4 regions of the Paenarthrobacter sp. CC6 genome follow, and region 1 is predicted to be linked to each of the others. Evidence: riboswitches for the same ligand, from Rfam matches in the RefSeq annotation. Region 1 holds a riboswitch; each other region holds the start of a gene.
What was found. A riboswitch is a leader RNA that binds a small molecule or an ion and turns the genes downstream of it on or off. The one in region 1 is predicted to bind S-adenosylmethionine.
Positions count from the first base shown of each region.

Region 2: linked by a shared signal. The riboswitch ahead of PV760_RS08265 (DUF1737 domain-containing protein) and the one ahead of PV760_RS04785 (hypothetical protein) in region 1 are both predicted to bind S-adenosylmethionine.
Region 3: linked by a shared signal. The riboswitch ahead of PV760_RS09490 (aminotransferase class V-fold PLP-dependent enzyme) and the one ahead of PV760_RS04785 (hypothetical protein) in region 1 are both predicted to bind S-adenosylmethionine.
Region 4: linked by a shared signal. The riboswitch ahead of metX (homoserine O-acetyltransferase MetX) and the one ahead of PV760_RS04785 (hypothetical protein) in region 1 are both predicted to bind S-adenosylmethionine.

Region 1 covers NZ_JARDAN010000005.1:507,074-514,475, reverse strand. Annotated here, with positions in the region: gene PV760_RS04815 (chitobiase/beta-hexosaminidase C-terminal domain-containing protein) at 1-25, opposite strand, end outside; gene PV760_RS04810 (LOG family protein) at 427-1,560, shown strand; gene PV760_RS04805 (zinc metalloprotease) at 1,574-2,506, opposite strand; gene PV760_RS04800 (matrixin family metalloprotease) at 2,627-3,520, opposite strand; gene PV760_RS04795 (VIT1/CCC1 transporter family protein) at 3,607-4,770, opposite strand; gene PV760_RS04790 (hypothetical protein) at 5,009-5,200, shown strand; gene PV760_RS04785 (hypothetical protein) at 5,197-5,496, opposite strand; SAM riboswitch class IV at 5,513-5,632, opposite strand; gene PV760_RS04780 (sodium:solute symporter family protein) at 5,743-7,278, opposite strand.
Region 2 covers NZ_JARDAN010000007.1:291,524-298,925, reverse strand. Annotated here, with positions in the region: gene PV760_RS08280 (hypothetical protein) at 1-418, opposite strand, end outside; gene PV760_RS08275 (O-succinylhomoserine sulfhydrylase) at 429-1,637, opposite strand; gene PV760_RS08270 (rhodanese-like domain-containing protein) at 1,638-2,048, opposite strand; gene PV760_RS08265 (DUF1737 domain-containing protein) at 2,045-2,308, opposite strand; SAM riboswitch class IV at 2,322-2,433, opposite strand; gene PV760_RS08260 (NtaA/DmoA family FMN-dependent monooxygenase) at 2,589-3,917, shown strand; gene PV760_RS08255 (aromatic amino acid ammonia-lyase) at 3,917-5,479, shown strand; gene PV760_RS08250 (PLP-dependent cysteine synthase family protein) at 5,476-6,528, shown strand; gene PV760_RS08245 (carboxymuconolactone decarboxylase family protein) at 6,704-7,186, shown strand; gene PV760_RS08240 (amino acid permease) at 7,333-7,402, opposite strand, start outside.
Region 3 covers NZ_JARDAN010000008.1:161,925-169,326, forward strand. Annotated here, with positions in the region: gene aroA (3-phosphoshikimate 1-carboxyvinyltransferase) at 1-215, shown strand, start outside; gene rsgA (ribosome small subunit-dependent GTPase A) at 218-1,333, shown strand; gene hisN (histidinol-phosphatase) at 1,405-2,229, shown strand; SAM riboswitch class IV at 2,400-2,513, shown strand; gene PV760_RS09490 (aminotransferase class V-fold PLP-dependent enzyme) at 2,546-3,952, shown strand; gene PV760_RS09495 (class I SAM-dependent methyltransferase) at 4,000-4,821, shown strand; gene PV760_RS09500 (metal-dependent transcriptional regulator) at 4,831-5,544, shown strand; gene PV760_RS09505 (MFS transporter) at 5,563-7,011, opposite strand; gene PV760_RS09510 (hypothetical protein) at 7,049-7,402, shown strand, end outside.
Region 4 covers NZ_JARDAN010000005.1:51,318-58,719, forward strand. Annotated here, with positions in the region: gene PV760_RS02860 (hypothetical protein) at 1-57, shown strand, start outside; gene metX (homoserine O-acetyltransferase MetX) at 101-1,222, opposite strand; SAM riboswitch class IV at 1,237-1,354, opposite strand; partial or broken gene PV760_RS02870 (bifunctional o-acetylhomoserine/o-acetylserine sulfhydrylase) at 1,539-2,876, opposite strand; gene PV760_RS02875 (VOC family protein) at 3,071-3,709, shown strand; gene PV760_RS02880 (CPBP family intramembrane glutamic endopeptidase) at 3,851-4,621, opposite strand; gene PV760_RS02885 (histidine phosphatase family protein) at 4,708-5,364, shown strand; gene PV760_RS02890 (DeoR/GlpR family DNA-binding transcription regulator) at 5,372-6,163, opposite strand; gene PV760_RS02895 (class II fructose-bisphosphate aldolase) at 6,187-7,041, opposite strand; gene PV760_RS02900 (1-phosphofructokinase family hexose kinase) at 7,023-7,402, opposite strand, start outside.

The sequences.
Region 1 (7,402 bases):
CATCGGTGTGGGCCACTATCTGCATGGCGCCGCCTGTGCCTGGGCACGGCGGGACCGCAGCAGCGGCAGGCGCCGCCATACCAACGGTCAGGGCAGAAAAGGCAACAGCGGAACCCAGCAGGAAAACAAGGATTTTCCGGAAAAGGGAACGGGTGCTGAACAGGGTGGAATGAGTATGACGCCGAGCGTATTTTGGACGGTCCACAACCATGCTCCTCGAGCAGATGTTGGGCCCCCCAGCCGGCAAATTTACGACGCCCCCGGGACGTCATTGCGGAATTCAGTTGGGTACTGCCATTGCCTTTCATGATTCGAAAGTGGAGCAGTGATCGATACTGTACTCCTCGGCGAAATACATGGCTAGGGTCCGGGCCCCTCCCTTCGAAATCCCGGCGGTCCGCATAAACCCCGCATTACGCTGAATTCATGAACCGCACCGCAGCTTTGAACCCAAGTCCTCGAACACTCGACGTCGAAAGCGTGGTTCATTTCGATCGGCTGGTCAGTGCCGGAGCCCGGTCAATGCACGGTTGGCACGCGCAGTCGTTGGACCTTCGCGGCTACTCGCGCCAGCTCAAAGCGATGGATCCGCAAGGTGCCATCTTCCTCGGCTGCACCTTCGACACCGGCGTGGAAGAAAGTCTGCGAAGCCGTGGCGCGCTGATCTTTCCGAAGCTGCTGGGTGTTCCCTTTGACCCGTACCGCGGCACTCTCTACACCCCGGCGGAGCTCTACCGGGACATCCCGGCTACTGAGTACGAGTCCACCCTCGACGCGCAGGTCTACCAGTGGAGCATCCTGCCCGGCCAGCGTCAGAGCCTCGACGCCACGCTCGCCGCAGCGCTGCACGATCACGCCATAGGCGACGCCCTGGACGAGGCATTGGATCAGGGCCCCTTCGCAGGAAGCAGGATTGTGGGAGTCATGGGCGGCCATGCCGCCCAGCGAGGATCCAGGGAATTCGCCGACGCCGCCCGGCTGGGCAGCCTGCTCGCCCAAGCCGGCTTCGCCGTCGCCACGGGCGGGGGTCCCGGTGCCATGGAAGCGGCCAATATGGGCGCCTACTTCAGCGGAAGGCCCGACGCCGAACTGCAGGCGGCCCTTGCGACCCTCGCCGATGTCCCGGGGTTCAGGCCCTCGGTGACGGCTTGGGCGCGTCAGGCGGCGGCCGTCGTCGAACATTACCCGCAAGGCACCCCGACCCTCGGCATCCCTACCTGGTTCTACGGGCACGAGCCGCCCAATCTGTTCGCCACCCACATCGCCAAGTACTTCGCCAACGCCATCAGGGAAGCCATCCTGTTGGAAGTCTGCAACGGCGGGATCGTGTTCCTGCCGGGAGCGGCAGGCACGGTGCAGGAAATTTTCCAGGACGCCTGTGAGAACTACTACGGCGCGCCCGAAACCATTACGCCCATGGTCCTGGTGGGCCGCGAACACTGGGAACGGACCTTCCCGGCGTGGCCTATGCTGCAGAGCCTGGCCGCCGGGAAGCCCATGGCGGAGCGTATCTTTTTGGTGGACACGGTGGAGGATGCGCTCGCGGTGTTGGCCCGATAAGACACAGCCCGGATCAGAAGTCTTTGCTGCAAGGACCTGAACCCAGTTCCGCGAGCCCCGTCAGGTCGCCTGCGGCATATTCCCGTACCCACGATGCCTGCCCGAACATGAGTTGCCGGGGATCGTCCACGTGGTCCAGGCCCACCAGGTGTCCGAGCTCGTGCATGATGACTGCCACGCCGATGTCCTCCCCGTCCGGGGTGTCCACGATCCCGGCAAACTGTGGCGCATCCAGTGAGACTGTCCCGGTCACGTACGCCTTGTAGCCGTTGCTCAGGCCAATGGAGGAGCTTCCGCCCAGACCCACCGTCTGCCCGGTCAGGCGCGGTACCTGCTCCGGGGTACTCCAGGCGATCAGCACCGGCGCCCAACGGTCCCCGTATCTGGCCGGCTGGTATCCGGAACGGTTGGGGGAGGGAACCTCGGAACTCGGCCCGTCGTAAATGAATCTCAACCCCGTAGCTCTCCCGGTTTCATGGACAGCCTTCTCCACGAGAACCTGCCAGGAAGCCGGCGCGAGGTCCGAATTCACCACGTAGTGGATGGGCCTGCAGGGCGAGTACGCCAAGGGCGTGCCGTCCTCTTTGACTGCCAGGAACTTGTACGAGCTGCTGGCTTGGACCAGCGGGGGCGGCGTGCCGAGGGGCGCGTCGGCTTCTTCACGTCCGGGCAGGGGATCGTCCCGTTGTCCGAAGGGTGCCAGCCCGGGACGTGGCGGCTGGCTCTGGCTTTCCGATGATCCGTAGAGGAATTGCTGCAGCTCTCCGCCGAAATAGGCTCCGGCGCACACGAGCCCCAGGATGCCCAGCAGGAACAGGATGGCGGCGACGCTGCTGTGCTTGATCGGCGGGCGGGGCTCAGGCGGCTCGTGCGGACCCGAAGGCGGAAGGTAATGGGGCCGGGGAGGATCCGGGTCCGGCCACTTGGACGACCCATAAGGTTCCATGGAACCCCCTGACGTGGAGGCCGCGGACGGGCGGTGGGGCGCCGCCGTCGGCCGTATTCGCCAGCATAAGTCCAGTGTCCCCGTGAGTCCATGGCCTTCGTACCCAACGCCGGAAAGCTGCTAGATGTCCTTGCGGCAGGGGGCTGATGCCAGGAGATGGAGGCCGTTCAGGTCACCGGCGGCCAGACCGTCCGGTGCCCCGATTTCCGGGTACATGAGCTGGATCGGATCGTCCACATGGTCCAGTCCCATCACGTGTCCCAGCTCGTGCTGCATGACGGCAAGGACGTAGTCCGCACCGCCGGGATCGGCCAGAAGTTCCGCGATCTGGGGTGTGTCCAGCTCCAGGCTTCCGGTGATGTAGCTTTTGGGGCCCTTGTCCAGCGAATACATGGTGCTGCCGCCCGTGCCGATGACCTTCCCTTCAAGGGCCGGTGCCACTTCTGGTGTGGTCCACGAGATCAGCAGGGGAGCCCACCGGTCGCCGTAGCGGTTGGGTTGGTAGGGCTCGCGCCGGTCCGCGGGTTGTTCGTCGGTTGTTCCGTCGTTGACGAACCGGATGCCTGAGGCTGCAGAGATATTGGCAATGGCCGTCGCCAGGAGGGGGTCGGTTCCTTCGGGAGCGGAGGCGTTGTTCACCACGTAGTGCAGCGGCCGGCAAGGGGAATAGCCCACCGGGGTGCCGTCGTCGTTCATGGCCAGGAACTTGTACGAATCATTGGTGGTGCCCGGTGCCGTCGGCGAGGCCAGCGGGGCGTCAGCTTCCTCAAGTCCCGGCGGTGGTGCGTCCGGAATGCGGGCCGAGGTGGGCTGTATCTTCCCGGTTTGCGGGCCGCCCGGGACGCTGACGCCCGGGAACAGTGCCGTGATGCGGGGGTCGCCATTCAGGAACCAGGACACCAGCACAGCGACCGTCGCCGCAATGAATGCCATCAGCAGGCCGAGCAGAACGCGCTGGGTTGTTCCCGATCGCCGGTGCTTCGGCGCGTGCGTAGCTTCCCGCTCCCAGTCCACGGTTCTCCATTCCTCAGGCCCTTGGTCACGCGGGGCAGCGCGGAGGACGAACCAACATTACGGTCTGCCGGGGGAGCAGTCCAAACTCAGACGATCGCCGCGCCGAACAGCAAACCGAGACCGTAGGTGGCAGCAGCTGCTCCGAGCCCGATGGCCAGTTGCCGCAGGCCGCGGCTGAGCGGCGACGTACCGGACAGCAAACCCACGACGGCGCCTGTCGCCAGCAGCGCGATGCCCACCAGGACTCCGGCCACCAGGAGCGCGGCCATACCCGTCATCCCGAAAAGGAAGGGCAGGATCGGAACGATGGCTCCCGAGGCGAAGAAGCAGAAACTGGACAGCGCCGCGCCCCACGCCGAACCCACCGATTCATGCTCATCGGCCACCGGCTTCTCGGGCTGCAGGGAGAGGCTGGGATCGCAGTCGCAGCTGAACAATCCCATGCGCTCGGCTGCCCGGTGCTCGGCGGCTTCGCGGGTCATGCCGCGTGCCAGGTACACGAGGACCAGCTCGTTGTGGTCGATGTCCAGCGACGGGGCTGCGGTGAGGGTGGCCTGGGTGGGGAGGGTGGCATTGAGCAGTTCGCGTTGCGAGCGGACGGAGACGTATTCGCCGGCACCCATGGACAGTGCGCCGGCCAGGAGCCCTGCAACGCCGCTCATGAGGACGACGGAACTCGGTACACCCGTCGCGGCCATGCCCATGACCAGCGACAGGTTGCTCACCAAACCGTCGTTGGCGCCGAAAACTGCAGCACGGAAGGTACCCGAGAGCCGGTTGCGTCCACGGGTCGCCAGGCCCCGGACTACTTCCTCGTGGATTTGTTCATCGGCCACCATCGCGGGGGTGGCGGCCGGCTCGGTTCCGTAGGGGGAGCGGCCCTCTGCACGTTGCGCCAGGGCCAGGACGAAGACCGAACCGAAGTTGCGGGCCAGGAACCCCAAGAACTGGCTGCGGGCGGAAGCTGCCTTGGGCATGCCTGCGTGCTCACCCAGGAGTTTGAGCCAGTGCGCTTCATGCCGCCCTTCGGCTTCGGCCAGAGCCAGCAGGATCTGCCGTTCCTCGCCGTCGCGGCGCTGGGCGAGTTCGCGGTAGACCGCAGCCTCGGCGCGTTCATCGGCAAGGTACTGCCGCCACCGCCTGATGTCCGACGCAGTGGGTGCTGCCGGGTCTGCGGTGTGGTGGAGGGCTGCGGGTTCGATTGCGGGGTCCGGAGCGGGGCTCGACGAACTGTGGGATTCCTGGTGCATCTGCACTTTATCTCCTGTGCTGGGTGGGGTAGTTGCGGCCCCATTGCACGCCCCACACTACCGCTTATTTGCAGGGTTTTTTGGCTGGTATTCCTTAGCTGGAATGTTCGGTGCACCGTAATTTCCGGCTCTGCTTGACCCTCGCTTTGGCCGGTGCTCAGATGGAAGGACAGGGGCGGGGAGCCTCCCCGCACTCGGTTAGCGGGCTCTTACAGGCCCACGGGACGGAGGTTGCACCATGGACACCACCGAATCACACGCCAAGTACCCGGAACGCACCACCATCGAGTCGGACCCGGCCTACGACTACGCCGAAGACCAGGAAGTGGACGAGCCCTGGGTTGAGGAAGTGGACGCCCCCGAGGACGATGAACGGGTGGTGCCGATCGATGAGACCGAGGAATTCCGTGGGGAGGAAGAGGAAATCTAGTCCTCGTCCCGGCTGCCGAGGGCGAACAGGCGCGGCTGGCCATCCCGTTTTCCTGTCGCGGCCACAGTAACCGTCAGGGTCCGGGACGCCCCGCACCACGTTGAGGGCCGGACGGCCTGGGCCAGCGCTTTGGCGATCTGCTGCGGATGGGGATGCCGGAAGAACAGGGTTTCCTTCCTGGCCACTATGGTGACCGTGCCCAGGTAAAGGTCGACGGCGGGGATCACCGTGACGGTCCGGGCTTCGGTTTGGCCGGAGGTGCTGTGGGCGTGGCTGGTATCGCTCTGATACGGCAAGGTGCTGCTCCTGTGGAGAGTGCTCTTGCCCGCTCGGTTGTCTCAGGTCCGGGACGGGCCGCTTCCTCATCCGAACCACCCGTGAACATGGGGTTGGTGCATGGCCAGTCGGAGCTTGGCGCCACATCTCTTGAAGCTGGGACAACAGTACCGCACCTGAGGTTGTGAAGGCCTTATTGCCGGGGACAAAACGACGGCGGTGCTGCCCCCGTGAAGGGGGCGGCACCGCCGTCGGGTATTGCCTGGTTACTTGCTGCTGCCCACCGGGTGGACTTCCGGCGGCAGTTCCTCGGAGATGGCGCCGGCTACGCGCTTGTCCCAGGCCTCGCGGACGGCTGCGTCCGTGGGCGGAGTCAGCAGGGAGACCACGACGTAAACCACCAGAGAAGCACCGAGGCCCCAGTAGATGGGCTCGTTGGCGTAGACGCCGTCTTCGCTCGGGATGACACCAACCGCGTACATGATGAGCAGGGCCAGTGTCAGAACTGAGCCGACTGCCATGGACCATGCAGCCGCGATGCCCGTTCCGCGCTTCCAGACCAGGCCGCCGAGAATGGCGACCAGGAGTCCGCCTACCAGGATGTCGTAGGCGATGGTCAGGGCAACAACGACGTCCTGCGCTGCCATGGAAATCAGGACGGCAACGATGCCCAGGCCCAGGACCCAGTAGCGGTTAGCCTTGACGTCGTGCTCGGGGTTTTCCGTGTCGTCGGTGTTGATCGTCTTGCCGAACCAGCTGGCCACGAACGGGACAACGTCTGCGCGGGCCACCGTGGCGGCGGCGATCAGGGCGCCCGAAGCGGTTGACATCATCGCAGCCACAGCCGCGGCCATCACCAGTCCGCCGATGCCGACGGGCAGGATGTGGGTTGCCACCTCTGCGTAGACAACGTCCTTGCCGAGGTTGGCGACATCGATGTCCGGGAGGGCGACGCGGGCAGCCAGGCCGATCAGTGCGCCGGCGATGCCGTAGAGGATGCAGTAAACACCGGCGGTAGCTCCGCCCCAGCGTGCAACGGTGGCGGTCTTGGCGGTGAAGACGCGCTGCCAGATGTCCTGGCCGATCAGGAGGCCGAGGGTGTAGACCACGAAGTAAGTGATGATTGTCTGGACGCCGATGCCGTCGATCTGGAAGAAGCTGGCGTCCAGGCGCTCACGGATGCCGTCCATTCCGCCGGCTGCGTTCAGGACGAACGGCAGCATCAGGAAGAAAATGCCTACGGTCTTGATGAGGAACTGCACCTGGTCTGCCAAGGTGATGGACCACATGCCGCCGATGGTGGAGTAGACCAGCACGATGGCGCCGCCGACGGCGATTGCCAACCAGCGTTCCCAGTCGAAGAGCACCACGAAGATGGTGGCGTAGGCGCCGGTGGACGTGGCGCAGAGCATGAGGGTGTAGGCCAACATCACGATTCCGGATGTCTGGGTGGCTTTGCTGCCGTATCGCAGGCTCAGCATTTGGGAGACCGTGTAGATCTTCAACCGCTGGATGGTGCCGGCGAACAGGAGGCTAAGGAGCAGCACGCCGGAGCCGATGGCCACCACGAGCCACATGCCGGAGATGCCGAACTTGTAGCCGAGGCCCACGCCGCCCACGGTGGATGCGCCACCGAGGACCACGGCGGCCATGGTGCCTGTGTAGAGGAAGGGTCCCAGGCGGCGGCCGGCCACCAGGAAGTCGCTGTTGTTCTTTGTGCGGGACTTGCCCCACCAGCCGAAGGCCAGCATGGCGAGCAGGTACACCACCACGATTGCGATATTAATAGCCGAAGATTCCATGAACGGTCCTTGGAGCTGATGCACGGAGGTTGGGGTTTTCGACGATACTCCTGCGATGCGTCGAAGTCTCTGTGCGGATGATTGGAGATTTGGGTTTGGAGCTTGGGGATGTGTTGTGTGCCTC
Region 2 (7,402 bases), on a different contig from region 1:
GCAGGCTGCCGCCCAATGCAGCCAAGCCCAGCACATGCAGCCATGAGTAGGCGAGGAACGGTGCATTGGATCCCCGAAAATAAGCGAAACGCTCAAGGTCCGAGGCCCGCCGCGACAAGCTGTAGACGAAGAATGGTGCGCCCGCGAGCAGCGCTGTTGCTGCCGCGGACACCCACGCTTTGGAGGTCCCTGCCGGTTGTGCTTTCGAGAACGCCATGAAGCCCACCGGGACTGCGACGGTTCCTGCAGCGGCCGCGTGGTGGCCGATCACCCATCCGCGCTCGCTGGCAAGCAGCAAACGCAGGCGCTCTGCGGGGTCGTGCATGAGGTACACGCGGGATCCCGGTGAAATCCCGGCCAACCACACCACCGATCCCGCAACGATGACAGCCCCCGCCCGGCGGTATGGATGCCTCATGCCAGCAAGGTTAGACCTGTTTGAGGGCCTTCTCCAGATCCAGGATGAGATCGTCCACGTCCTCCAGCCCCACCGACAAGCGCACCACGCCATCGGACAGCCCGATCGCCGCCCGGCCCTCCGGACCCATGGCCCGGTGGGTGGTGGTGGCAGGGTGGGTGATCAGCGACTTGGAGTCACCAAGGTTGTTGGAGATGTCGATGACACGCAATCCATCAAGCAGCGCGAACGCGGCTTCTTTCGCGGAGCGGCCGGCGGACGGCGAGAGCTCGAACGTGAGCACTGTGCCGCCGGCTTTCATCTGCTTCGCGGCGAGCTCGTACTGCGGGTGCGACTTCAGCAAGGGGTACTTGACCCAGCTGATGGCGGGTTGCTGCTCCAACCATTCCGCGATCTTCAGGGCCGATGCCGAGCTGTGGTTGACTCGGAGCCCGATGGTTTCCAGGCCCTTGGTCAACACCCAGGCGTTGAAAGCCGAAAGCGATGGCCCCGTGTGGCGCATGAGCTGCTTCACCGGTCCATCGATGAACTCCTTGGTGCCCAGGATCGCGCCACCGAGGACGCGTCCCTGGCCGTCGATGTGCTTGGTGCCTGAGTACACAATCACGTCGGCGCCCAGCTCGCCACAGCGCTGCAGCAGGGGAGTGGCAAAGACGTTGTCGACGACGACAGTCGCCCCAGCGGCATGCGCCAGTTCGCTGACAGCCTGGATGTCCACGATTTCCTGCATCGGGTTGGACGGTGACTCGAAGAAGACGGCGGTGGTCGGCTCGGAGAGAGCCTCACGCCACTGGTCAAGGTCCGGTCCGTCCACAAACACCGTCTCCACGCCCCAGCGCGGAAGGATCTCGTTGAGGATCACGAAGCAGGAGCCGAAGAGGGAACGGGCAGCAACCACGCGGTCACCGGCAGCCAGCAGGGCACCCAGTGCGGTGAACACGGCGGACATGCCGGACGCCGTCGCGAAGCAAGCCTCGGTACCTTCGAGGAGGCGCAGCCGCTCCTGGAAGGTGGCCACGGACGGGTTGCCGTAGCGGGAGTAGACGAAGCGTTCGTCCTCGCCGGTGAAGGCGCGTTCTGCCGCGGCGGCGGATTCGTAAACGAAGCCGGAGTTCAGGAAGACGGGTTCGGCCGTTTCCTGGAAGTTGGTACGGTCAAGTCCACCGCGAACGGCCTGGGTGTCGGGGCTCCAGCCGGCGGCGTCAGGATTGAAAGTCACTTACTCGGTCCCCAGATTCGTTGGCAGGCCACGGTTCTTCCAACCATTGACGGTGCGTTCGCCGTAACGGTCGGGTTCGCCCTCAAAGCCTTCAAGGACGTTGTAGGCGGTGAAGCCTGCCTGCGTGGCGGCGATGGCGGCGGCGATGGAGCGCTGGCCGGAGCGGCAGATGAAGACGAGCTCCACGCCGTCGTCCTCGGGCGCCTGTTGTTGCAGGTCCTCGATGAAGCGGGAGTTCGGGATGCCGCCGGCGAGGTTCCACTGGATGAACAGGGGATCGTTCTCGGTGGCTTTCGTGTCGGGGATTCCGATGTGGGCCCATTCGCCCTCGGTGCGGACGTCCACCAGGATGGCGCCCTGTTCAAGCTTGGCCCACGCGTCTTGCGGGGTCAGGTCACCTGCGTAGCTCATGCGTGGCCCTCGAATGCTTCTTCGTCGTCGGTATCCAGTTCATCAACGGCGTTGGCGACTGCGGCATCGGCGCTGGCAATCGCGGCGGGCAGGACGACGGCCTGCGCGACGATCACGTCGGTTCCGTTGAACGTGGCGGCGGGGCTGCCGTGCAGTACGTACCCATCCGCCAGGGCGTTGGTGATCCGCTCACAAAAGTCGCGGGTATCCGGGCCTGTTATCAGGCGGTAAGAGAGTTTTTCTTCAGTGGGTTCAGGCATTGCTGGTGCTCCTCAGTCACGCTTGCAGTTCGAGTTGTCGATACGCCGAGTAGTCACCTGAGGCACCCCGCCGGAGAGAGGGTTGCCGACCAGCAAGTCAGGGCTTTGCGCTGGTTCTCATTACTCAAGAAAAACGTAGCATTCACGACGACGGCCCGCACGGCGGCCGTCGTCATGTTGCGTAACCGGACGGTACTGGAGTACGGGTCCAATTAAGACGTCCCGGGAGCATAATTGACGCAGTACGACCCCCTGTAACTTCGTATGAAATCAGGTCGCGGTGAACGGACAGAGCAGTTCTACACTCAAGCCCATGCTGCATTTTGGTTGGTTCGTGGGGCACGGTTTCGGGGTGCAGGGCTGGGGCACTCCGGGCTACAGCCTGGGGTACGACTGGAAGAAGCCCGCCCTGTACCAGGAGGCCGTGCGCGCGTTCGAGCTGTCCGGGCTGGACCTGTTCATCATCGAGGATTCCCTGACCGTCCCGGACACCTATGGCGGTACTGCCGAGGTTTCGCTGGCCCATGCTTCCTTTGCGCCGAAACACGATCCTTTGGCGTTGGTCCCGTACTTGCTTTCCGCCACGGAGCACCTGGGGATCGTTCCCACGGTCAGCGCTTCCTTCTACCCGCCCTTCACCGCGGCCCGGCTCCTCGCTACCCTGCAGCACTTCTCCGAGGGGCAGCTCGGATGGAATGTGGTCACCTCGGGCAGCGATCTCGCCGCGCAGAACTACGGCTTGGACCAGCAGATCGAACACGACCTCCGGTACGAAAAAGCGGAGGAATTCGTCGACGTCGTCAGGCGGCTTTGGCGAAGCTGGGAGGCCGACGCTGTACTTGAGGACGTTTCAGCCGGGGTGTTTGCGGACCATACCAAAGTGCATCCGATCAACCACGACGGGGACTTCTTCAAGGTCCGTGGGCCGCTGAACACGGCACCGTTGCCCGAGGAACCCGTGCTTGTCCAAGCGGGCGCCTCTCCCCGGGGCAAAGCGTTTGCCGGCGGTCACGCGGATGTGGCAATTGCGCTCGCCCGCGGCGTTGACGGTATGAAGGCCTACCGGGATTCGATCCGGGCCGAGGCGGCGAAAGCCGGCCGGAATCCCGACGACGTGAAGGTGCTTTTCGTGCTGAAGCCCACCGTGGTGGGTTCCACAGCCGAGGCCGAGGAGCTACGGGCGCAGCGCCGGGAATTGACGCAGCGTGACATCGACAGCCAGCTCAACTCCATCTCCTACCTGTCCGTGATCGACTTCAAAAAGTTCGACCTCGATGCCCCGCTTCCGGAGTTGAGCACCAACAGCAACCAGGGCACCTTGGAGCACTTCGCCAAGGCGGCCCCTCCCGGGTCCACTCTGCGTGAAATCCTGCAGGCACGCAGCGGTGGTGCCGGGGATTCGATCATCGGCACGGTGGGAGAAATTGCGGATTACCTGGAGGAGACCGGCGCGGCCGTAGGGGGCGACGGCTTCCTGTTCTCCGGCTTCGTTGATCCGGTGACAGTGCACGGTGTGCTGGACAAGCTGACCCCGGAACTCCGCCGCCGCGGCCTGTTGAGGAAGAGTTACGGCAACGGCGGATTCCGCCAAAACCTGCTGGATTTCTAATGGGCATTTTCACCATCGGGACGGGCCCCGTTTCCGCGTTGGCTGTGGCGGAAGCGGCTGCGGATCCGACGTTTCACGTGGAACTCAACCAAGATGCGTTGAATTTGATCGGACGGGGAAGGGAGATCGTCGAGGAGGCGGCCGCCTCCGGTCAACGGGTCTACGGCCTGAATACCCTTCTAGGGTCAGGCCGGGACACTGCTGTGGAGGAGAAGTCCCTCCTCGCCTACCAGGTGCAGGTCATCAGGTATCACAACAGCGGCGTAGGCCCGTATCTGGATCGTGCCGCAGCGCGCGCAGTGATCCTGGCCCGGCTTGTCGGGTTCAGCCGGGGCGGCTCCGGGGTTCGTGCCGGGACCGCCGGGTTCTATGCCGAACTGCTCAACCGCGGCGTCTACCCCGCCATCCCGCGCGAAGGGTCCGTGGGTTCCTCCGACCTGACCCAGCTGGCCGCCGTCGCTGCCGTAGCCCTGGGCGAGGGGGAAGCGTTCGACGCCTCCGGCATGCTGGTGCCCGGCGCCAAAGCCCTCGCGGACGCCGGCCTGCAAGCCCTGCAACCTGCTGCCGGAGAGGCCTTGGCCCTGGTGAGCGCCAATGCCTACTCCGTGGGCGCGGGAGCCCTCGCCTTGGTGCGCCTGCAGCACCTGGCCCGGCTCGCCGACGTCGCGCTTTCATTGTCGCTGGAGGCGATCGCAAGGTACGACGGCGGCGGAAACCTCAGTCCCTTTTCGCCGGCCATCCAAGCGGCCAAGGCGGTTGACGGCCAGCGGGACTCGGCCGCCGCTGTTCGACGGCTTCTCAGCGGTGGCTGGCTGGAGGATGTCCGCAGGGAAGCGTCGGTACAGGACGCGTTGTCCTTCCGGGCTGCACCGCAGACCCACGGGGCGTTCCGGTTCTTGGTGGCGCAGTTGCGTTCGGGCCTGGAAGTGGAGCTGAACGGCCGGGGAGACAACCCGTTGGTCGATGTGGAGTCGGGAACGATGGTGTCCGGCGGGAACTTCCAACCCATGCAGCTGGCGTTGTCCTTCGAAAGCCTGCGGTTGGGATTGGCGCACGTGGGGATTTCCAGCGAGCGGCGGATCGCCAAGCTGTATCCACCGCAGCGGGCCATCCGGGCGAGGCACCTGGCAGCGGCGTCCTCCGCGCCCGGTGCGGCGTCTGCCTTGATTCAGGAGGAGCTGCCCGGGCTGCTCTGGTATTCCGCGGCCGGACTGTTGGCCGAACTCAAATTCCTGGCAGCGCCGGCAACCCTCGGCGCGCCCACGCTCTCAGCCGACATCGAGGACCACTCGACGCTTGCTCCGCTGGCCTTGCAACAGCTGGAGAAGTCGATTGATGCCGCGGAGAAGCTCCTGGCCATCGAGTCCCTCACGGCTTCCTACCTCCTGCTGGAAGCCGAAGCTGCACAGCCGCTCGGCAACGGGACCGGGCTGGTGGCGGGCCGGCTTGCTGATGTGTTGGCGGACCGGCCGTCGGCGCCGGACCTGGTGGAGCGCTCGCGGACGGTGCTGCGCGAAGCCGTGGATCAGCTTTTCACTGAAACAGAGGAGGCGACGCCATGAGCACGGCCACCCGTAAGCATGGGTTGCATGCACTGCCCGGGGGTCTTGATGGTCTCGACGCCTCGGTCCTGGAAAAGGTGGGGAACACTCCGCTGGTCAAGCTGGAGAACTTCAGCCGCGGGCTCGGCAGTGTCATCCACGTCAAGCTGGAGTCCGAGAACCCCGGTGGTTCCATCAAGGACCGCACGGCACTAAGTATGGTGCGGGCGGCCGAGCGCTCGGGGGAGCTGAGGCCGGGGGCCACCATTGTGGAGAGCACGTCCGGTAACACCGGGATCGGGCTGGCGCTGATCGGGCACCTCACGGGCCACCCGGTGGTGGTGGTCACGGGCGACACCATTTCCGAGGAAAAACTCGCTGCGCTGCACAACTATGGCGCGCGGGTGATCCTGACGGATTGGAACGCGCCGTCCGAGTCTCCGGAGAACGCGCGAGCCGTGGCCGCCCGGATTACCGCCGAAACACCCGGCGCCTGGCGGCCCATGCAGTTCGACAATCCGGCCAATCCATTGGCACATTACGAGACCACGGGGCCGGAGATCTGGGAACAGACGGGTGGGCTGGTGACGCATTTCGTGGCCGGCATCGGTACGGGCGGCACCATCAGCGGCAACGGGCGTTACTTGAAGGAACAGGTGGCAGCCTCAAGGCCGGGAGGGCACGTTGAAGTGGTGGGTGCCGACCCCTACGGATCCGCGTACAGCGGGGGTCATCCCGGCGAAATCCTGGTGGACGGCGTCGGCAACTCCTGGCCGCAGTCAGAATGGCCCAAGATCTTCGACCGCTCCATCGTTGACCGCTTCCTCCGGATCCCCAACGACGAGGTCTACAGCACGGTCCATCGGCTTCTTGACGAAGAAGGGCTCGCGCTGGGGCCGTCGTCCGGTCTCGCTGTCGCGGCAGCAGTGCGCGTGGCCCGCGCCGCGCCTCACGGTTCGGTGGTGGTAGCCATAGCGCCCGACGCCGGCACCAACTACCTGAGCAAGGCCTACAATCCCGTATGGCTGGCCGAGAACGGCATCCGCCTGGCCGCCGACACCCCGGAGTGACCCTCCCTCACGTTCCGCATGCTTGGCTGTGACGCTCGCTCACGTTCCGCGTGCTTGGCTGTGACGCTTGCTCACATCCCGCGTGCTTGGCGGTGACGCTTGCTCACGTTCCGCGTGCTTGGCTGTGACGCTTGCTCACTTAAGCTCTCCGAGCGCGGTGCGTTAAGCTCCAAACATGCCTGAACAGGAAACAAAACCGCGGCTGGCCGGTTATCTCGATAAGCAGCAACCGGACCTCTACGCGACGCTCAGCCACTATTCGCAGCAACTCGTTGACGAAGCTGACCGGCTAGGGATCCCGCGCCGGACCCTCGAACTAATCAATTACCTGTGTTCGCAGATCAACGGGTGCGCGTTCTGTTTGGATCTCCACCACCGTCGGGCACTGAAGTACGGCGAGACGGAGCAGCGCCTGTCATTGGTGGCTGTGTACAAGGAAGTGCAGTTGTTCGAACCCAGCGAGGTCGTCGCCATGGAGATCGCGGAGCAGATTACCCGCATGAGTACCTCCCGTCCCAGCCCGGAACTGTTTGCCGTGGCGCGTCAGCACTACAGTGACGAACAGATCAGTGTCCTCTGCATGGCGGCGATTGGAATCAACGCTTTCAACAGGCTGTCAATTCTGAGCGAGCACCCGGTGCGGGCAAACAAGAAGTAGACCCAAGGCCATCAGCCGCGGAGAGTGATTGTGCGCAGGCGGGGTGAGGTCCGCCGTCGACCTTCCACGACAGATCAGCCCCTGGGCAACCGAAAGAGTTGTCCAAGGGCTGATCTGCATCCCCACAGGGTCAGGAAACCGCGGCGCTAGGAGTTGACGGCCTTTTTGAGCGAGCGGCGGCGTCCGTACTTGAAGTAGAAGAACGCGTAGCAGGCA
Region 3 (7,402 bases), on a different contig from region 1:
CCGATGGCCTGGTAATTCGCCCAGCTTCCCTCCATGGCGGAGTGGTACACAGTTACGCAGACCACCGAATGGCCACTGCCGGCGCCATCCTGGGACTCGCCGTCGACGGCGTCCAGGTTGAAGACATCGCCACAACATCCAAGACGATGCCCGAGTTCCCGGAGATGTGGGCACGAATGCTTGACTCCGCCGGCACGAATGAGGCCGGCAACTGACCATGGGCCGCGACGCACGTTCCTGGGACGAATCCGATGTCCGGATCCGTCCCAACAAAAAAGGATCACGACCCCGGACCAAGGACCGTCCCAGCTACGATGACGCCGTGATCGGACGGATCATCACGGTGGACCGCGGGCGGTACCGGGCAATCGTTGACGAAGACTCCCCCAACGAACGCATCATCATCGCCGCACGCGCCCGCGAACTCCGGCGCAACCCTGTTGTGCCCGGTGACTTCGTGGCCCTTGTAGGCGACGTTTCCGGGTCTCCGGACACGCTGGCCCGGCTGGTCCGGGTGGAAGAACGCCGGACCCTCCTTCGCCGCAGCGCCGATGACACGGATCCGATCGAGCGGGTAGTCGTGGCCAACGCCGACCAGCTGGTGGTGGTTGTTGCAGCCGCGAATCCCGAACCGCGGACCGGGTTCATCGACCGCGCCCTTGTGGCGGCGTACGACGCCGGTATTGAGCCGTTGCTGCTGATCACCAAGGCCGACGTGAAGGATCCCACTGAACTGCTGGCCAACTACGTCAGCCTGGATTTCCCGGTGATTATCAGCCGGACAGCCGATTCTGAAGCCGGCGGCATTGATGCCCGATCCGATGATGGGCTGTCGGCCCGGTTGGACAGGGATGCTGTTTCCCGGCTCCGCGCACACCTCGGTGGCAAAGTGACCGTCATGCTGGGCCACTCCGGTGTGGGCAAGTCCACCATGGTCAACGCGTTGACGGGCGCCGAGCGGGCCACCGGCGGCGTGAATGCCGTCACCGGACGTGGCCGGCACACTTCGTCGTCGGCATTGGCGCTGAAGCTCGCGGATGCCCCCTCGGGCAGCTGGATCATTGACACCCCCGGTATCCGCTCCTTCGGCTTGGCCCACGTGGATCCGGACCGGATCCTGCATTCCTTCCCGGACCTCGAACCCGGCACCGAAGCATGCGAGCGGGGATGCAAGCACGACGCTACGGCAGTGAACTGCGGGCTGGACGCCTGGGTCAATGAAGGACATGCGGGCCCTTCAGGGGTGGCGCGCCTGGCGTCACTGCGTCGCCTGCTGGGCGCGGACCCGCGCCTGGAGGCCAAAGAAGCGAAAGAGCTCGGCACGGTTACTTGATGACACTGGAAAACTGAAGGTGCAGCGGTAACGTCCCCACCGCCGCCAGCATTTCAGGATAGTTTGGTGCCATGACCCAACCCGCTTCCACCTACAACGACGACCTGCGCCTGGCCCATGTCCTCGCCGATTCCGTCGACGCCCAAACCATGGATCGCTTCAAGGCCCTGGACCTGCAGATCGAAACCAAGCCGGACCTCACCCCTGTCACCGATGCCGACAAGGCTGCGGAGGAGGCTATCCGCGGTCAGTTGTCGCGCTCGCGTCCACGTGATGCAGTCCTGGGTGAAGAGTTCGGCAGCAGTGGCCACGGATCGCGGCGCTGGATCATCGATCCCATCGACGGAACAAAGAACTTTGTCCGCGGCGTTCCAGTATGGGCAACGCTGATCGCGCTCGTCGATGAAGGCGAGCCCGTCGTTGGTGTGGTCAGCGCTCCGGCGTTGGGCAAACGCTGGTGGGCAGCCAAGGACATGGGCGCCTACATGGGTCGGTCCCTCGCTTCAGCAACCCGCCTCAAGGTGTCCAACGTTTCACGCCTGGCCGACGCTTCCATGTCCTACTCCAGCCTGTCCGGCTGGAAGGAGCGGGGCAATCTGGACGAATTCATGGACCTCACGGAGGACGTCTGGCGCACACGTGCCTACGGTGACTTCTGGTCCTACTGCCTCGTGGCCGAGGGCGCGGTGGACATCGCCTGCGAACCGGAGCTGAACCTCTACGACATGGCGGCGCTCGTCCCCATCGTGACGGAGGCAGGCGGGCGCTTCACTTCCCTGGAAGGCGAAGACGGACCGTTCGGCGGCAACGCCCTGGCCACCAACTCCATCCTGCATTCGGAAGTCCTGAAGCGGCTGAACCCCGGACTGGACGACCTCCTGCAGCCCCAAGCCTGAGGCCGGCACTACTCCGGATTGCCGAATTTTCGACGGCGGACGCCCGCTTTTGTGCGCGTCCGCCGTTTTTTGTTCGCGGAAACTGGGATTTGGCATTCCGCGTAACAAAGCGCTTAACAAAACCCCACGGCTTTGGATCGTCCCCCGGACGTGCCTTAGCCTTTTTTACAGGTCACGAGTGCCAGCGCTAAACCCCGGTTTGCTGGCCGGCAACCCTCCATTCGCGGTGGGGTGCCCCGGGTGACGACCCGGCCGGTCCGGAACGGATGCGGCAAGCGCGGATCCCCCTGTGGGGGTCCCTCTTGAGTGAGGTCCCATGAGCACAGTCACGTTCAACGCAAACACCATCCCTTCCTTTGTTGACGAAGCCGCCCTCGAATCGGCAGCTGCGCGTCCCCTCGCCGCCGTCACGGGCGCGGAGCTTCAGGCGCCTCTGATCCAAGGTGGCCACGTCCGCTATGCCAACCTCGACTACGGTGCGTCAGCCCCTGCGCTGACGATTGTTTCCGCCTACCTCAACGAGGTCCTCCCGTACTACGCCAGCGTTCACCGCGGGGCAGGCTTCGCCTCGCAGATCAGCACCTCCGTCTACGAGAATTCCCGGAACATCGTCCGTGACTTCGTTGGCGGACGTGCCGACGATTCGGTGATCTTTACCCGGAACACCACGGACTCCTTGAACCTGCTGGCCGGCTGCCTCCCGCAGGTCGACGGCGGGTTTGCCGGCGAGGTCCTGTACTTGGACATTGAGCACCACGCAAACCTGCTCCCGTGGCAGGGCGTGCCGCACCGCAGCGTGGTTGCGGCGCCGACCCTGGCCGGAACGCTGGACAAGATCGAAGCCGAATTGGCCCTGGGCGGCGTCAGCCTGCTCGCCGTCACGGGCGCCTCGAACGTCACCGGAGAGATCCTGCCGATCGCCCGGCTTGCCGCGCTGGCCCACGAGTACGGCGCGAGGATCGTGGTGGATGCAGCCCAGCTCGCTCCGCACCGCCGCGTCAACATCGCAGAGGCTGACGTCGACTACATCGTCTTCTCAGGACACAAGCTCTATGCGCCGTTCGGCGCAGGAGTGGTAGTGGGCCGCCCGGACTGGCTCGACGCCGGGATCCCGCACCTGGCAGGTGGCGGCGCTGTCCGCGAAGCGCGCTTGGACTCGGTCAGCTGGGCCACGGGTCCGGCGCGGCACGAGGGCGGTTCCCCCAACGTCCTGGGCGCCGCGACGCTCGCCCGCGCCACGCAGGTGCTCGCCGGCCTCGACCAGGACGCCTGGCACGCACACGAAGCGGGCATCCGCAGCTACCTGGTTGAGGGCCTGGAAGCCATCGACGGCGTAACAGTCCACCGGATCTTCAGCGATTCCGAGGACACCATAGGCGTGGTCAACTTCTCCGTAGAAGGATTCGACGCCGGACTGGTCGCCGCATATCTGGCGGCCGAACACGGAGTGGGCCTCCGCGACGGACGTTTCTGCGCGCATCCGTTGCTCAAGCGGCTGGGACTGCCTTCGGGTTCCCTGCGCGCAAGCTTCGGCGTCGGCTCCCGGTTGGAGGACGCCACCAGGCTGCTGGCAGGCATCGAGGAACTCAAGCGCAACGGCCTGGGCTGGGACTATGTGGTGGACGAGGGCCGTTGGGTACCGGCCAACGACCACCGCAGCTACCCCGAGTGGGCGCCCAACACCCCGGGCACAGCCGGTGCCGCTCCCTGCACGGTCGACTAGAGGGTAAATTCGTAGGGTACCTCTAACGGCCCTGTGAAGGAGTTTGCGTGTCCCTGCGCTCAGCGAACGGCGCTCCAGTCACTCCCGGCCCCGCCGGTCCCCGCGGACCCAAACTCCATGCCTCCCGGCGCCATGAACTTGGCCAAAGCTTCCAGGATGGCGGAGAGCACTACGATCGCGTGCGGCCGGGCTATCCTGTGGACTCCGTTGATTGGCTCCTACCTGAAGGGGCATCGACAGCTGCGGACCTCGGCGCAGGAACGGGCAAGTTCACGGCACTCCTGGCCGGACGCGGACTTGAGGTGGCCGCCGTCGACCCTTCCACCGATATGTTGGCGCAACTGCGAAAGGCCTACCCCGATGTTCACGCGACGGAGGGGACGGCCGAGGCAACCGGACTGGCGGACTCAGCATTCGACGTCGTCAGCGTTGCCCAGGCCTGGCACTGGTGCGAGCCCCTTGCCGCGAGCACGGAGATCGCCCGTATCCTGCGCCCCGCAGGGGTTCTGGGGCTGATCTGGAACCAGTTGGACACCTCAATTCCCTGGGTCCACAGGCTCTCGCGCATCATGCATGCAGGCGACGTCCACAAGCCGGGATTCCGGCCGGTAATCGGCCCGGAGTTTCACGGACTGGAACGCCACCTCACCAGGTGGGAGGACCCGCTCTCGCCCGAGGACATCATGGAGTTGACCAAGTCGCGCAGTTACTACCTGCGCGCCAACGAAGCGACGCGGGCCAAAGTCATGGGCAACCTCCAGTGGTACCTCTACGAACACCTTGGCCACGCGCCGGGAGACACGGTGCCGCTGCCCTACCTGACGCAGACCTGGCGTGCATACAAAGTCCACGATGCCACACCACGGTAGGCTAGGGGGGTGAAGACCAGTACGCCCTCCTCCTCGATCGAGGACTACGTCAAGGTCATCTACTCCTATACGGAGTGGCAGGACAAGCCGATCACGTCCTCACAGCTTGCCCTGCGGCTCGGGGTCGCCAATTCCTCGGTGTCGGAAATGGTGCGAAAGCTCAAGGACCAAGGCCTCGTTGACCATCAGCCCTACAGCGCCATCCGTTTGACCTCCGAAGGCATGCGCCTCGCTCTTTCGATGGTTCGCAGGCACCGCCTCATTGAGACGTACCTGGTGGAGGAACTCGGCTATAGCTGGGACGAGGTCCACGACGAGGCCGAGATGCTGGAGCATGCGGTGTCCGACACCTTCATCGAACGCATGTCAGCCAAGCTCGGCCACCCCGTGCGGGACCCCCATGGCGATCCGATCCCGTCAGCGGACGGTGCCGTTGACTTGCCGCATGCGTACCGCATGATCGAACTCGACCAGGGCCACTCGGGCCGCATAACCCGCATCAGCGACGAAAACCCCGAACTCCTCCGGTACCTTGCCGCGGAGGACATCGCGCTCGACGCACCCGTTGAAGTGATGGGGCGCAAGCCTTTCGGCGGGGCATTGGTGGTCCGGATAGGCAGCGGCGCTGCCGGTCGGGAGTTTGACCTGGCAGATGAAGTCGCCTCCGCGCTGTGGGTGAAGAGTGCCGGCACCCACCAAGGCTGCGTGCTCCCGGCGCGCTGACCCTTGCGGCGCGGGTGGTCAGCCGGGCTGCCCGACCGGACCGCCGTCGTCGGACGCCGCATCCGGTTCCCGTTCAGCAGCAGCCGCCGCCTCGCGTGGTGGGTTGCGGATCCCGACGGCGGACGCCACCGCGCCGGCCAGGAACAGCAGGGCGGTCACCACCAAGGCGTTGTACAGCCCTTGCCTGGTGAAAACCGGCCCCACAATCACACCCGCGAAAGCGATCGAAATAAGGCCTGCGATACGGGCAACCGCGTTGTTGACGGCAGAGCCGATTCCGGCTTCCGTCGGCGGAACAGCGCCGAGGATCGCGGCCGTCAGAGGCGCTACGAGCGTCGCCAACCCCAGTCCGAAGACAATCTGGCCGGGCAGCACCTGCGTCCAGTAATTGAGGGGCTCCTGCACGGACAGGGACATCAGGAAGCCCACACCGCACAGCAACGGACCGATCGTCATGAACCATCGAGGACCGTACTTGCCGGCCAGGCCACCAAAGTAAGAGGCTCCCAGCATCAGGATGACGGTGCCCGGGAGCAAAGCCATGCCGGCCACGGTGGCACCCAGCCCTCCGACCTGCTGCAAGTAGATTCCCAACACGAAGAATCCGAGGGATATTCCAGCATAGATGGACAACGTGCCGACGTTGCCCCAGGCAAAATTGCGGATCCTGAACAGTCCGAGCGGCAGCATGGGCTCGGGCGTCCTGCCTTCGTGGAACAAGAACAGGACCATGGCCAGCACACCGAGAATCAGGGGCACCCACACCTGCGGACTCCCCCATCCCATGCGTCCCTGCTCGATGAACGCGAAGACCGGACCGCCTAAAGCAACCATGGCCAGGAACGCCCCAAGATAGTCGATCCGCTTCGTCTTGTCCCTGGCGGCGTCGGAGGCGCGAAGACCGGCGAGCATGGGCCAGATGGCCAAGGCCGGAACCACATTGATGAAGAAGATGACCCGCCAGGACAGAAGATCGACGGCGGCGCCACCGATCAGCGGACCAACAATGGCCGCCGCGCTGGTCCATCCTGACCACTGGCCGATGGCCTTCGATTGCGCCGGCCCGGAGAACGACGTGATGATCATGGCCAGCGAACTTGGCACCAGGAGCGCACCTGCGATCCCTTGGAGAGCCCGTGAGACCACCAGGACTTCACCGCTCCACGCCAAGCCGCAGAGCATCGACGTGACGGCGAAGCCTGCCAGGCCCCATTCAAGGATCCGTGCCCGCCCGAAATGGTCCGACAACGACCCCGCCACCAGAATCAAAGCCCCCAGCGTGAGCAGGTATGCGTCCACCACCCATTGCTGTATCACCAGGCCGCCACCCAGCTCCCGGCCGATGGCGGGCAGTGCGAGATTCACCACAAAGCCGTCCAGGATGGCAATGAACGACGCCACGATTGCCACCACAAGGACCCGTTTTTGGAGGGGCGTACTCGGCAACAGGACAGGAGCGTCAGTCATGTGCACAGCCTACGCCGCGTAAGTCCCGTATCGTTGAATGGTGATCAGCAGACGTGATGCCGCTTTGGCCCTTGATATTTCGATGGAAATGGCTCAGCGCCACGGCATTCCGTCCCGACTCTCCGAAGCCGAGCTCCGCGACCTTCAGGACAATCCGCCGGCCTGGCTGGCACAGTCCCGGGCCAACAGAACAGGAAAGCGACCTGTCTGGGTCCACCTCACCTGCGCCGTCTGCGGCTATTCCGAGGCTGTGCGACCCAAGAAATGGTGGCCGGACTTTTCCTTCGTCTTCTGCGGAACCCACCGGAACAGTGAACTCCCGAAACTCTTCCTGGGCGAGGTCCGGAGCGAGTACGAAGGCGTCGGCAGCCGCTTTGTCGGCGTCGTGGAT
Region 4 (7,402 bases), 460 kb from region 1:
GGCCAGATCGCCATGGAGGACTACATGAAACAGCGCGGCGAGATAATGAACGGCTAGGCACGTCCACAAACAGGCACCTCTTCGAACAGGTTGCCTGGTCTCAGGCGAAGAACGCCCCGCGAAGCTGCTCCGACAATTGGCCGATTTCCGTGAGGAAGCCATCGTGGCCGATCGGCGCCTGGATGGTGTGGACCGGAACATTCCCCGGCAGTGCTGCCGCCAGTTCCTTGGACTGGGCCGGGAAGTACAGCCGGTCCGTGTCCACAGCAGCAACAAAGAACTCGGCGGTGGCACGAGAAAGTGCTTCCTGCAGTGTGCCCCGTCCCCGCCTGATGTCGTGAGACATCAACGCTTCGGTGATGGCGATATAGCTGTTGGCATCGAACCGCCGCACAAGCTTTGTCCCCTGGTGGTCCAAGTAGCTTTCCACCTGGTAGCGACCACGCTCCCCCAGGACTGCTGCGGAGAGCGGCGTTTCCTGATGTTGGGCTTCCCTGCCGAAGCGGAGATCCAGTTCCAGGGCGGAACGGTACGTGATGTGCGCAATCCGGCGGGCCAGGGCAAGTCCGTGTTCCGGGGCCGGACCGCCGTAGTAGTCCCCATTGTTGAAGTGCGGGTCCTGCCGGATGGCCAGGGTTTGGGCCTGCGCAAAGGCAATCTGCTCGGCGGTGCTGTAGGCTCCCACCGAAATGACGGCGCAGCGGTTGACCCTCTCCGGAAACGTGACAGCCCATTCGAGGGCCCTGGCCCCACCCATCGAGCCGCCCAGGACCGCGTGCCAGGATTCAATCCCCAAGAGATCCGCCAAACGGGCCTCAGCAACCGTGCTGTCGCGAAGAGTAACCAGGGGGAACCGCGAACCCCACGGCTTGCCGTCCGGCGCATCGGAGGACGGGCCGGTGCTGCCATAGCAGCCACCCACGATATTGATGGAGACAACGAAGAACCTGTTGGTGTCGATGGTGGCGCCCGGACCCACCAACTGCTCCCACCACCCTTCCTCGTCCGTGGCTCCGCGGGCAACGTGGGTGCTGCCCGTCAGCGCATGCTGGATGAGCACGGCATTGGACGCGTCGGCGTTGAGTCGTCCCCAGGTTTCGTACGCCAACACGACGTTGGGGAGGTGACCGCCGGCTTCGAGCGCCAGCGGCCCTATGCCCGCGTACTTGACGGTTCCGTCTTCTTCTCCGGATTTGGGAAGTGCTGTAGCAGTGATGGTCATTCCTTTGACACCTAACTTCGCGCTTGCCCGTCGCCTTGCGTGCGAACAGGCCAGGTCTTCACCCGGGGCACCCCACCGCGGAAGGAGGGTTGCCGGCCAGCAAGCCGGGGCTATCTGCTGGCACTCATGACCTAATACGTAGAGTCTAGGAAAGACACCACCGTTATGGCGAAGAATGTGACACCAGTGTGACGTTCAAGGGCAGCTTCATTCACGAAAGAGCACTCCGGGGTGCCGTCCGGCGAATAATCGTCGATGTGGACGGCACCCCGGGTCCGTCAGCCAGGTGCGTCAGCTGCAGGCGTGGACTGCCCGTTCAGGCGCCCTTGGCCGCGCGGAAGCCGGCTTCGAGGTCGGCAATGATGTCATCGATGTGCTCAATGCCCACGGACAAGCGGACCAGGCCCGGGTTGACGCCGGCGGCTACCTGCTGCTCGACCGTCAGCTGGCTGTGCGTGGTCGACGCCGGGTGGATGACCAGGGAGCGGACGTCACCAATGTTGGCAACGTGGGAGTGCAGCTCCAGACCGTCCACGAAGCGCTTGCCGGCTTCTACGCCACCCTTGATGTTGAAGGCCACGATGGCGCCCGTGCCCTGGGGTCCGTACTTGCGGCCCCGCTCGTACCAGGGGCTGGACGGCAGGCCCGCATAGGCGACCGATTCGACGTCGTCATGCGCTTCCAGCCACTCGGCCACCTTGGTGGCGTTGGCGACGTGGCGCTCCACCCGCAGGCTCAAGGTTTCCAGGCCCTGCGCGATGAGGAACGCGTTGAACGGCGACACGGCCGAGCCGAGGTCGCGAAGGAGCTGGACACGGGCCTTCAGGATGTAGGAAAGGTTGGCTCCGAGCGCTCCGTCCTTGCCCAGGTCGCGGGCGTAAACCAAGCCGTTGTAACTGGGGTCCGGGGTGTTGAAGCCGGGGAACCGCTCCGGGTCTTTGCCGAAGTCGAAGTTGCCCGAGTCCACGATCACGCCTGCGATCGCCGAACCGTGTCCGCCGAGGTACTTGGTTGCGGAGTGGACCACAATGTCCGCGCCCCACTCGATGGGCCGGATGAGGAACGGCGTGGAGAGGGTGTTGTCGACGATGAGAGGCACGCCTGCCTCGTGCGCGATACCGGCGACGCCTTCGATATCCAGCACGTCCTGGCGTGGGTTCGAGACGACTTCACCAAAGAACAGCTTGGTGTTCGCCTGGACGGCCGCACGCCACTGCTCGAGGTTGTCCGGGTCCTCGACGAAAGTCACGGAGATGCCGAACTTCTTCAGCGTGTGGGCCAGCAGGTTGTACGTGCCGCCGTAGAGGCTGGGGCTCGCGACGACGTGGTCGCCGGCCTCGGCGATGTTCAGGATGGCAAAGGTCTCGGCTGCCTGGCCCGAACTGAGCAGCAGTGCACCCAGACCGCCTTCGAGGCTCGCGACGCGCTGTTCCACGGCGTCCTGCGTGGGGTTGCCGATCCGGGTGTAGATCGGAGCCAGTTCGGCCAGGGCAAAGCGGTTGGCCGCGCTTTCAGCACTCGGGAAAACGAACGACGTTGTCTGGTAGATCGGCAACGAACGCGCGCCCGTGGCGGCATCCGGCTCTTGGCCTGCGTGGATCTGGCGGGTTTCGAAAGACCATCCTTGGGACATGGAGTTCTCCTGTTCGTGGCGCGTGTGGTCGGCGGAATAGCTGTGGGAAGGAAGCTGCGGCCAGTCTAGGAAGTGTCCGGGTCCTTGGACAGCTTTGTGACGCCAGCAGAATATATGGGCTCTTTTGCGACCTTCCATGACGCCCGTCGCGAGATCCCACCTTAGTTAGGGTTGGCTTAGCTGAGACACCGATCACAAAGTGCCAAGATGAAGCCATGCGCATGGATCACGTCTCTTACGCCTGTGAACGAGATGGCCTCTTGGCCACTACCGAACGAATTTCCGCGGCTCTGGGAGTGGACGCAGTCCGGGGCGGAGTGCACCCGCGCTTCGGCACCCGGAACATGATCATTCCCCTTGCGGATAACAAGTACCTGGAAGTCGTGGAGGTCCTGGACCACCCTGCTTCCGACAAAGCACCCTTCGGCCAAGCTGTCCGTGCACGCTCAGCCGCCGGCGGCGGTTGGATGGGCTGGTGCGTGGCAGTTGACGACCTCGCCCCGTTTGAGGAACGCCTCGGCCGCGCAGCAGTCCCGGGCAACCGCAAGTTCCCTGACGGCCGCGAACTGGTGTGGCAGCAGATCGGCATCCTCGGCTTGATCGCCGATCCCCAGGTGCCGTACCTGCTCAAGTGGGAGGGCGACCCCTCACTTCACCCGTCCAAGGTGTACGAGAGCGATGTGAAGATGTCCAGCCTCACGATCGCAGGTTCCGCGGAACGCGTGACCGAATGGCTGGGCGAGCCAGTGGAGAAGCCTCTCGAGGACGTCGCGGTCCAGTGGATAGCACCACGCGGCACGCCGGGCATCATGGCCGTCACTTTCGAAACCGCCTCCGGAGCCGTCACCATCTGACCGTTCCCCTGATCCGGGCTGGTCCCGGCCCTGGACACCGCTGTCCAAACAATGCTTCGGCCGCCATCAGCGGGTGCCAATGACGTCACCCACCGATGGCGGCCGGATACTTTTAACGGCTGCAACGGCTTTCACGGCTGCTCAGCCCAGGCCCACCGCTTTGCCGAACAGGCTGAATCCAACGAATGCCACAATGTCCAGCAGGGCATGGGCAACCACCAAGGGCATCACCCTCTTGGTCTTGGTGTAGATCCACCCAAAGACCAGGCCCATCACCACATTGCCGATGAACGGGCCAAAGCCCTGGTAGAGGTGGTAACTCCCGCGAAGGAGGGCGCTGACGACGATGCCCGCCGGAACGCTCCAGCCGAACTTGCCGAAGCGGTCCAGGAGATACCCCACCACAATCACTTCTTCCACTATGGCGTGTCGCACGGCGGAGAGAATCAGCACGGGAACCGTCCACCAGTAGGCATCCAGGCCGCTGGGCACAATGGCAGTGGTGATTCCCAATGCCCGGCCGGCCGCGTAGAGGCCAAGGGACGGTATGCCGATAAGCGCCGCGAGGCCCAGGCCCTGAAGCAGATCCTTGCCGGGGCGGGCCAGGTTGAAGCCGAGCCGGGCGAACGCCGAACCTTCACCGTCCCTTGTGGCCTGGACGTGCGTGGACAGGAAGTAGAACACCAGCGCCACGGGCACCAGGGCGAACAGGATATCCAGAAGCTGGTACGTGAGATCGAAATATTCGCGGGTGCTCTGGGACCTGTTCAGCGTGGACGTTGCATCAGCCAGCGGCGCCCGCGTCATCTTGTCGAGCAGTTGCACCACGGAGTAGACAGCCGACTGGCCCAGGGACAAGCCCAGGACAATGAGCACTTCGGCGCGCAGCCGGCGACGGGAAGCAAGGAACATGTACCTATCTTGCCCGCAGTTCCTGCCTCTTTGCCGGGAACCGCCGCCCTATGCTTGGTGGGATGGGTGCCCCAGAGAGAATATTCATGATCCGGCACGGACAGTCCGCCGCGAACGCCGACACGTCCATCTACAACCGCGTGCCGGATTATCGGATTCCGCTGACGGACCAGGGCGTCCAGGAGGCCCGGTTGGCCGGCGAGGACCTGCGGCGCAAACTCGACGGGCAGCAGGTCTGCGTCTATGTTTCCCCCTATTTGCGCGCCTACCAGACGCTGGAAGCCCTCAACCTGGGGTCCCTGATTGAGCGTGTCATCGAGGAGCCGCGCCTCCGTGAGCAGGACTGGGCCAATTTCCAGATCGCCGGGGACATTGAGGACCAGAAGGAACTCAGGAACCTCTACGGCCACTTCTTCTACCGTTTCCGCGAAGGCGAATCAGGCTCGGACGTCTACGACCGGGTGTCGTCCTTCATGGAGACGCTTTACCGGCACTGGCAGAAGCCCACGTACGCACCGAACACCCTGTTGGTGACGCACGGGCTGACGATGCGGCTGTTCTGCATGCGCTGGTTCCACTGGACGGTGGAGTACTTTGAGTCGCTCAACAATCCGGGCAACGCTGAGCTGCGCACGCTGGTCAAGAACGACGACGACCAATACAGCCTGGATCTGCCGTTCAGCCAGTGGGTGCCCAGGGAAGTGGACGATTCGGTGCTCCACGCCCCAAGGATGCGGTTCTAGGGGTCCGTCAGCCTGCCGGTGCGACGATGACTTCCGTGCCGTTGGCTTCGAACGCCGCTTTGTCGTCGGGGCTGATCCCGGAATCGGTGATGAGGTGCCTGAAGTCGTAGCCGGCCATGGCGGCAAAAGAGCGCCGGCGCACCTTTGAGGAATCGGCTACCACGTAGGATTCCGTGGCTCGGCGTGCCATCACGGTGTTCACCATGGCTTCGCCCTCGTCGGTGATGGTGGGGCCGAGGTCCGGGTCCACGCCGTTGACGCCAATGAAGGCGATGTCCAAGGCGACCTTTTGCATGATCACGTCCGTGTACGGTCCCACCAGCTCATAGGACCGCGGGTTCAGGATGCCGCCGGTGACCATGATCTTGATGTTGGGGCGCACCGCCAGTTGGGAGGCGATGTTGATTGCATTGGTCACCACGGTAAGCGTGGGCCTGTTCGACGGTGCGTTGAGGTCTTCGCGGGTGGACAGGAGCTGGGCCAGGGCGGTGTTGGTGGTTCCGCCGCTCAGCCCTATGACCGCTCCGGGACGGATCAGCGCGGAGGCCGCGAGCGCAATTTCCTGCTTGGCCTCGGCGTGGTCGTCACGGTTGTATCGTCCGGGAAGGTCGTATGCCACCGATCCCGTCGTGGCGCCTCCCCTGGTGCGGCTCAGCAGCCGCTGCTTGGCGAGGCTGTCCAGATCCCTGCGGGCCGTGGCAGGTGACACGCCTAGACGCGTCACGATGTCCTCGACTTCCACGTGGCCGGATTCGGCCAGGAGATCGAGGATGGCGGTCAGCCGATCGGTGCGGGTCATGACAAGCCTTTCGCGGTTTCCGGCTATTTCGCTTTGGCGAACAGCGTCAGCATACGTGCCGACTCCAGCACCAGGGCCTCCCGGCCGGCCTTGATGTACTTCCGGGAATCCACCACTGCGGGGTTGGCAGCGAGGTACTCACGGACGGCGCGGGTGAAGAACCCGTTCAAATGTGTGGATACGTTGATCTTAGTCATACCAGCGCCGATAGCGGATACGAGCATCTCATCTGTGACACCGGATGAGCCATGAAGAACCAGTGGTTTTCCAACGGCGGACTTCAGGCGGGTGATCAGGTGCAGGTCCAGCGCTGCGCTGCGTTCCGTCATGGCGTGGGACGAACCGACGGCCACAGCGAGTGCGTCCACTTCCGTGGCCTCAACGAAATCCCGGGCCTCGGACGGGTCGGTCCTGACACCCGGGGCGTGGGCTCCGTCCTTGCCTCCAACTTTTCCGAGCTCGGCCTCAACGTACACACCGCGCTCGTGCGCGTATTTGGCGACGCGGCGCGTGACCTCAACGTTCCACTCATAAGGCAAGTGGGCGCCGTCGTACATCACGGAACCGAACCCGAGGTCGACGGCGGCGAGCGCCAGGTCTTCGGACTCGGCGTGGTCGAGGTGGAGGGCCACCGGCACGGAGGCCGAACGCGCGATCGCAAGCGCTGCGGACGCGATGGGTTCCAGGCCGCCGTGGTACTTGGCGCAGTTCTCGGAGATTTGGAGAATCAGCGGAACCCCGGCGGCCTCGGCACCTCCCACCAGGCCCTCCGCAGTTTCAATGTGGATGACATTGAACGCGCCTTGGCCGGTGCCGGCGGCAGCTGCCTTGTCCATCAGTTCCCGCGTGTTGACCAGGGTCACCGGGTCTCCTTCCATGTCACGATCAGTTGGTCCTGCAGTTCCTGGTACCGCGGCGAGATCTCGCCTGCTGCCGGCATGAGCACGGCTGCTGCGGACCAGGCGGTGGCACGGCGAAGAATCTCGCGCGGCTCGGTGATGCCTTCGGCGAGCGCGACGGCGGCAGCCGCCACACCGGCGTCGCCCGCCCCTGTGGGGTTGCCGCTGAGCGACTCAGGCAAGCGCGCACTCCAATAACCGCCGGGGGCGGCGTGGTCGAAGGCGAGCATGCCGTCCGCTCCGGCGCTCACCAGCACAGTGCGGGCGCCCATGTCGATCAAAGAGAGGGCCGCTGCCTGCAGGCTGGACTCCCCCGTGGCTTCGGCGAGTTCATGGTGGT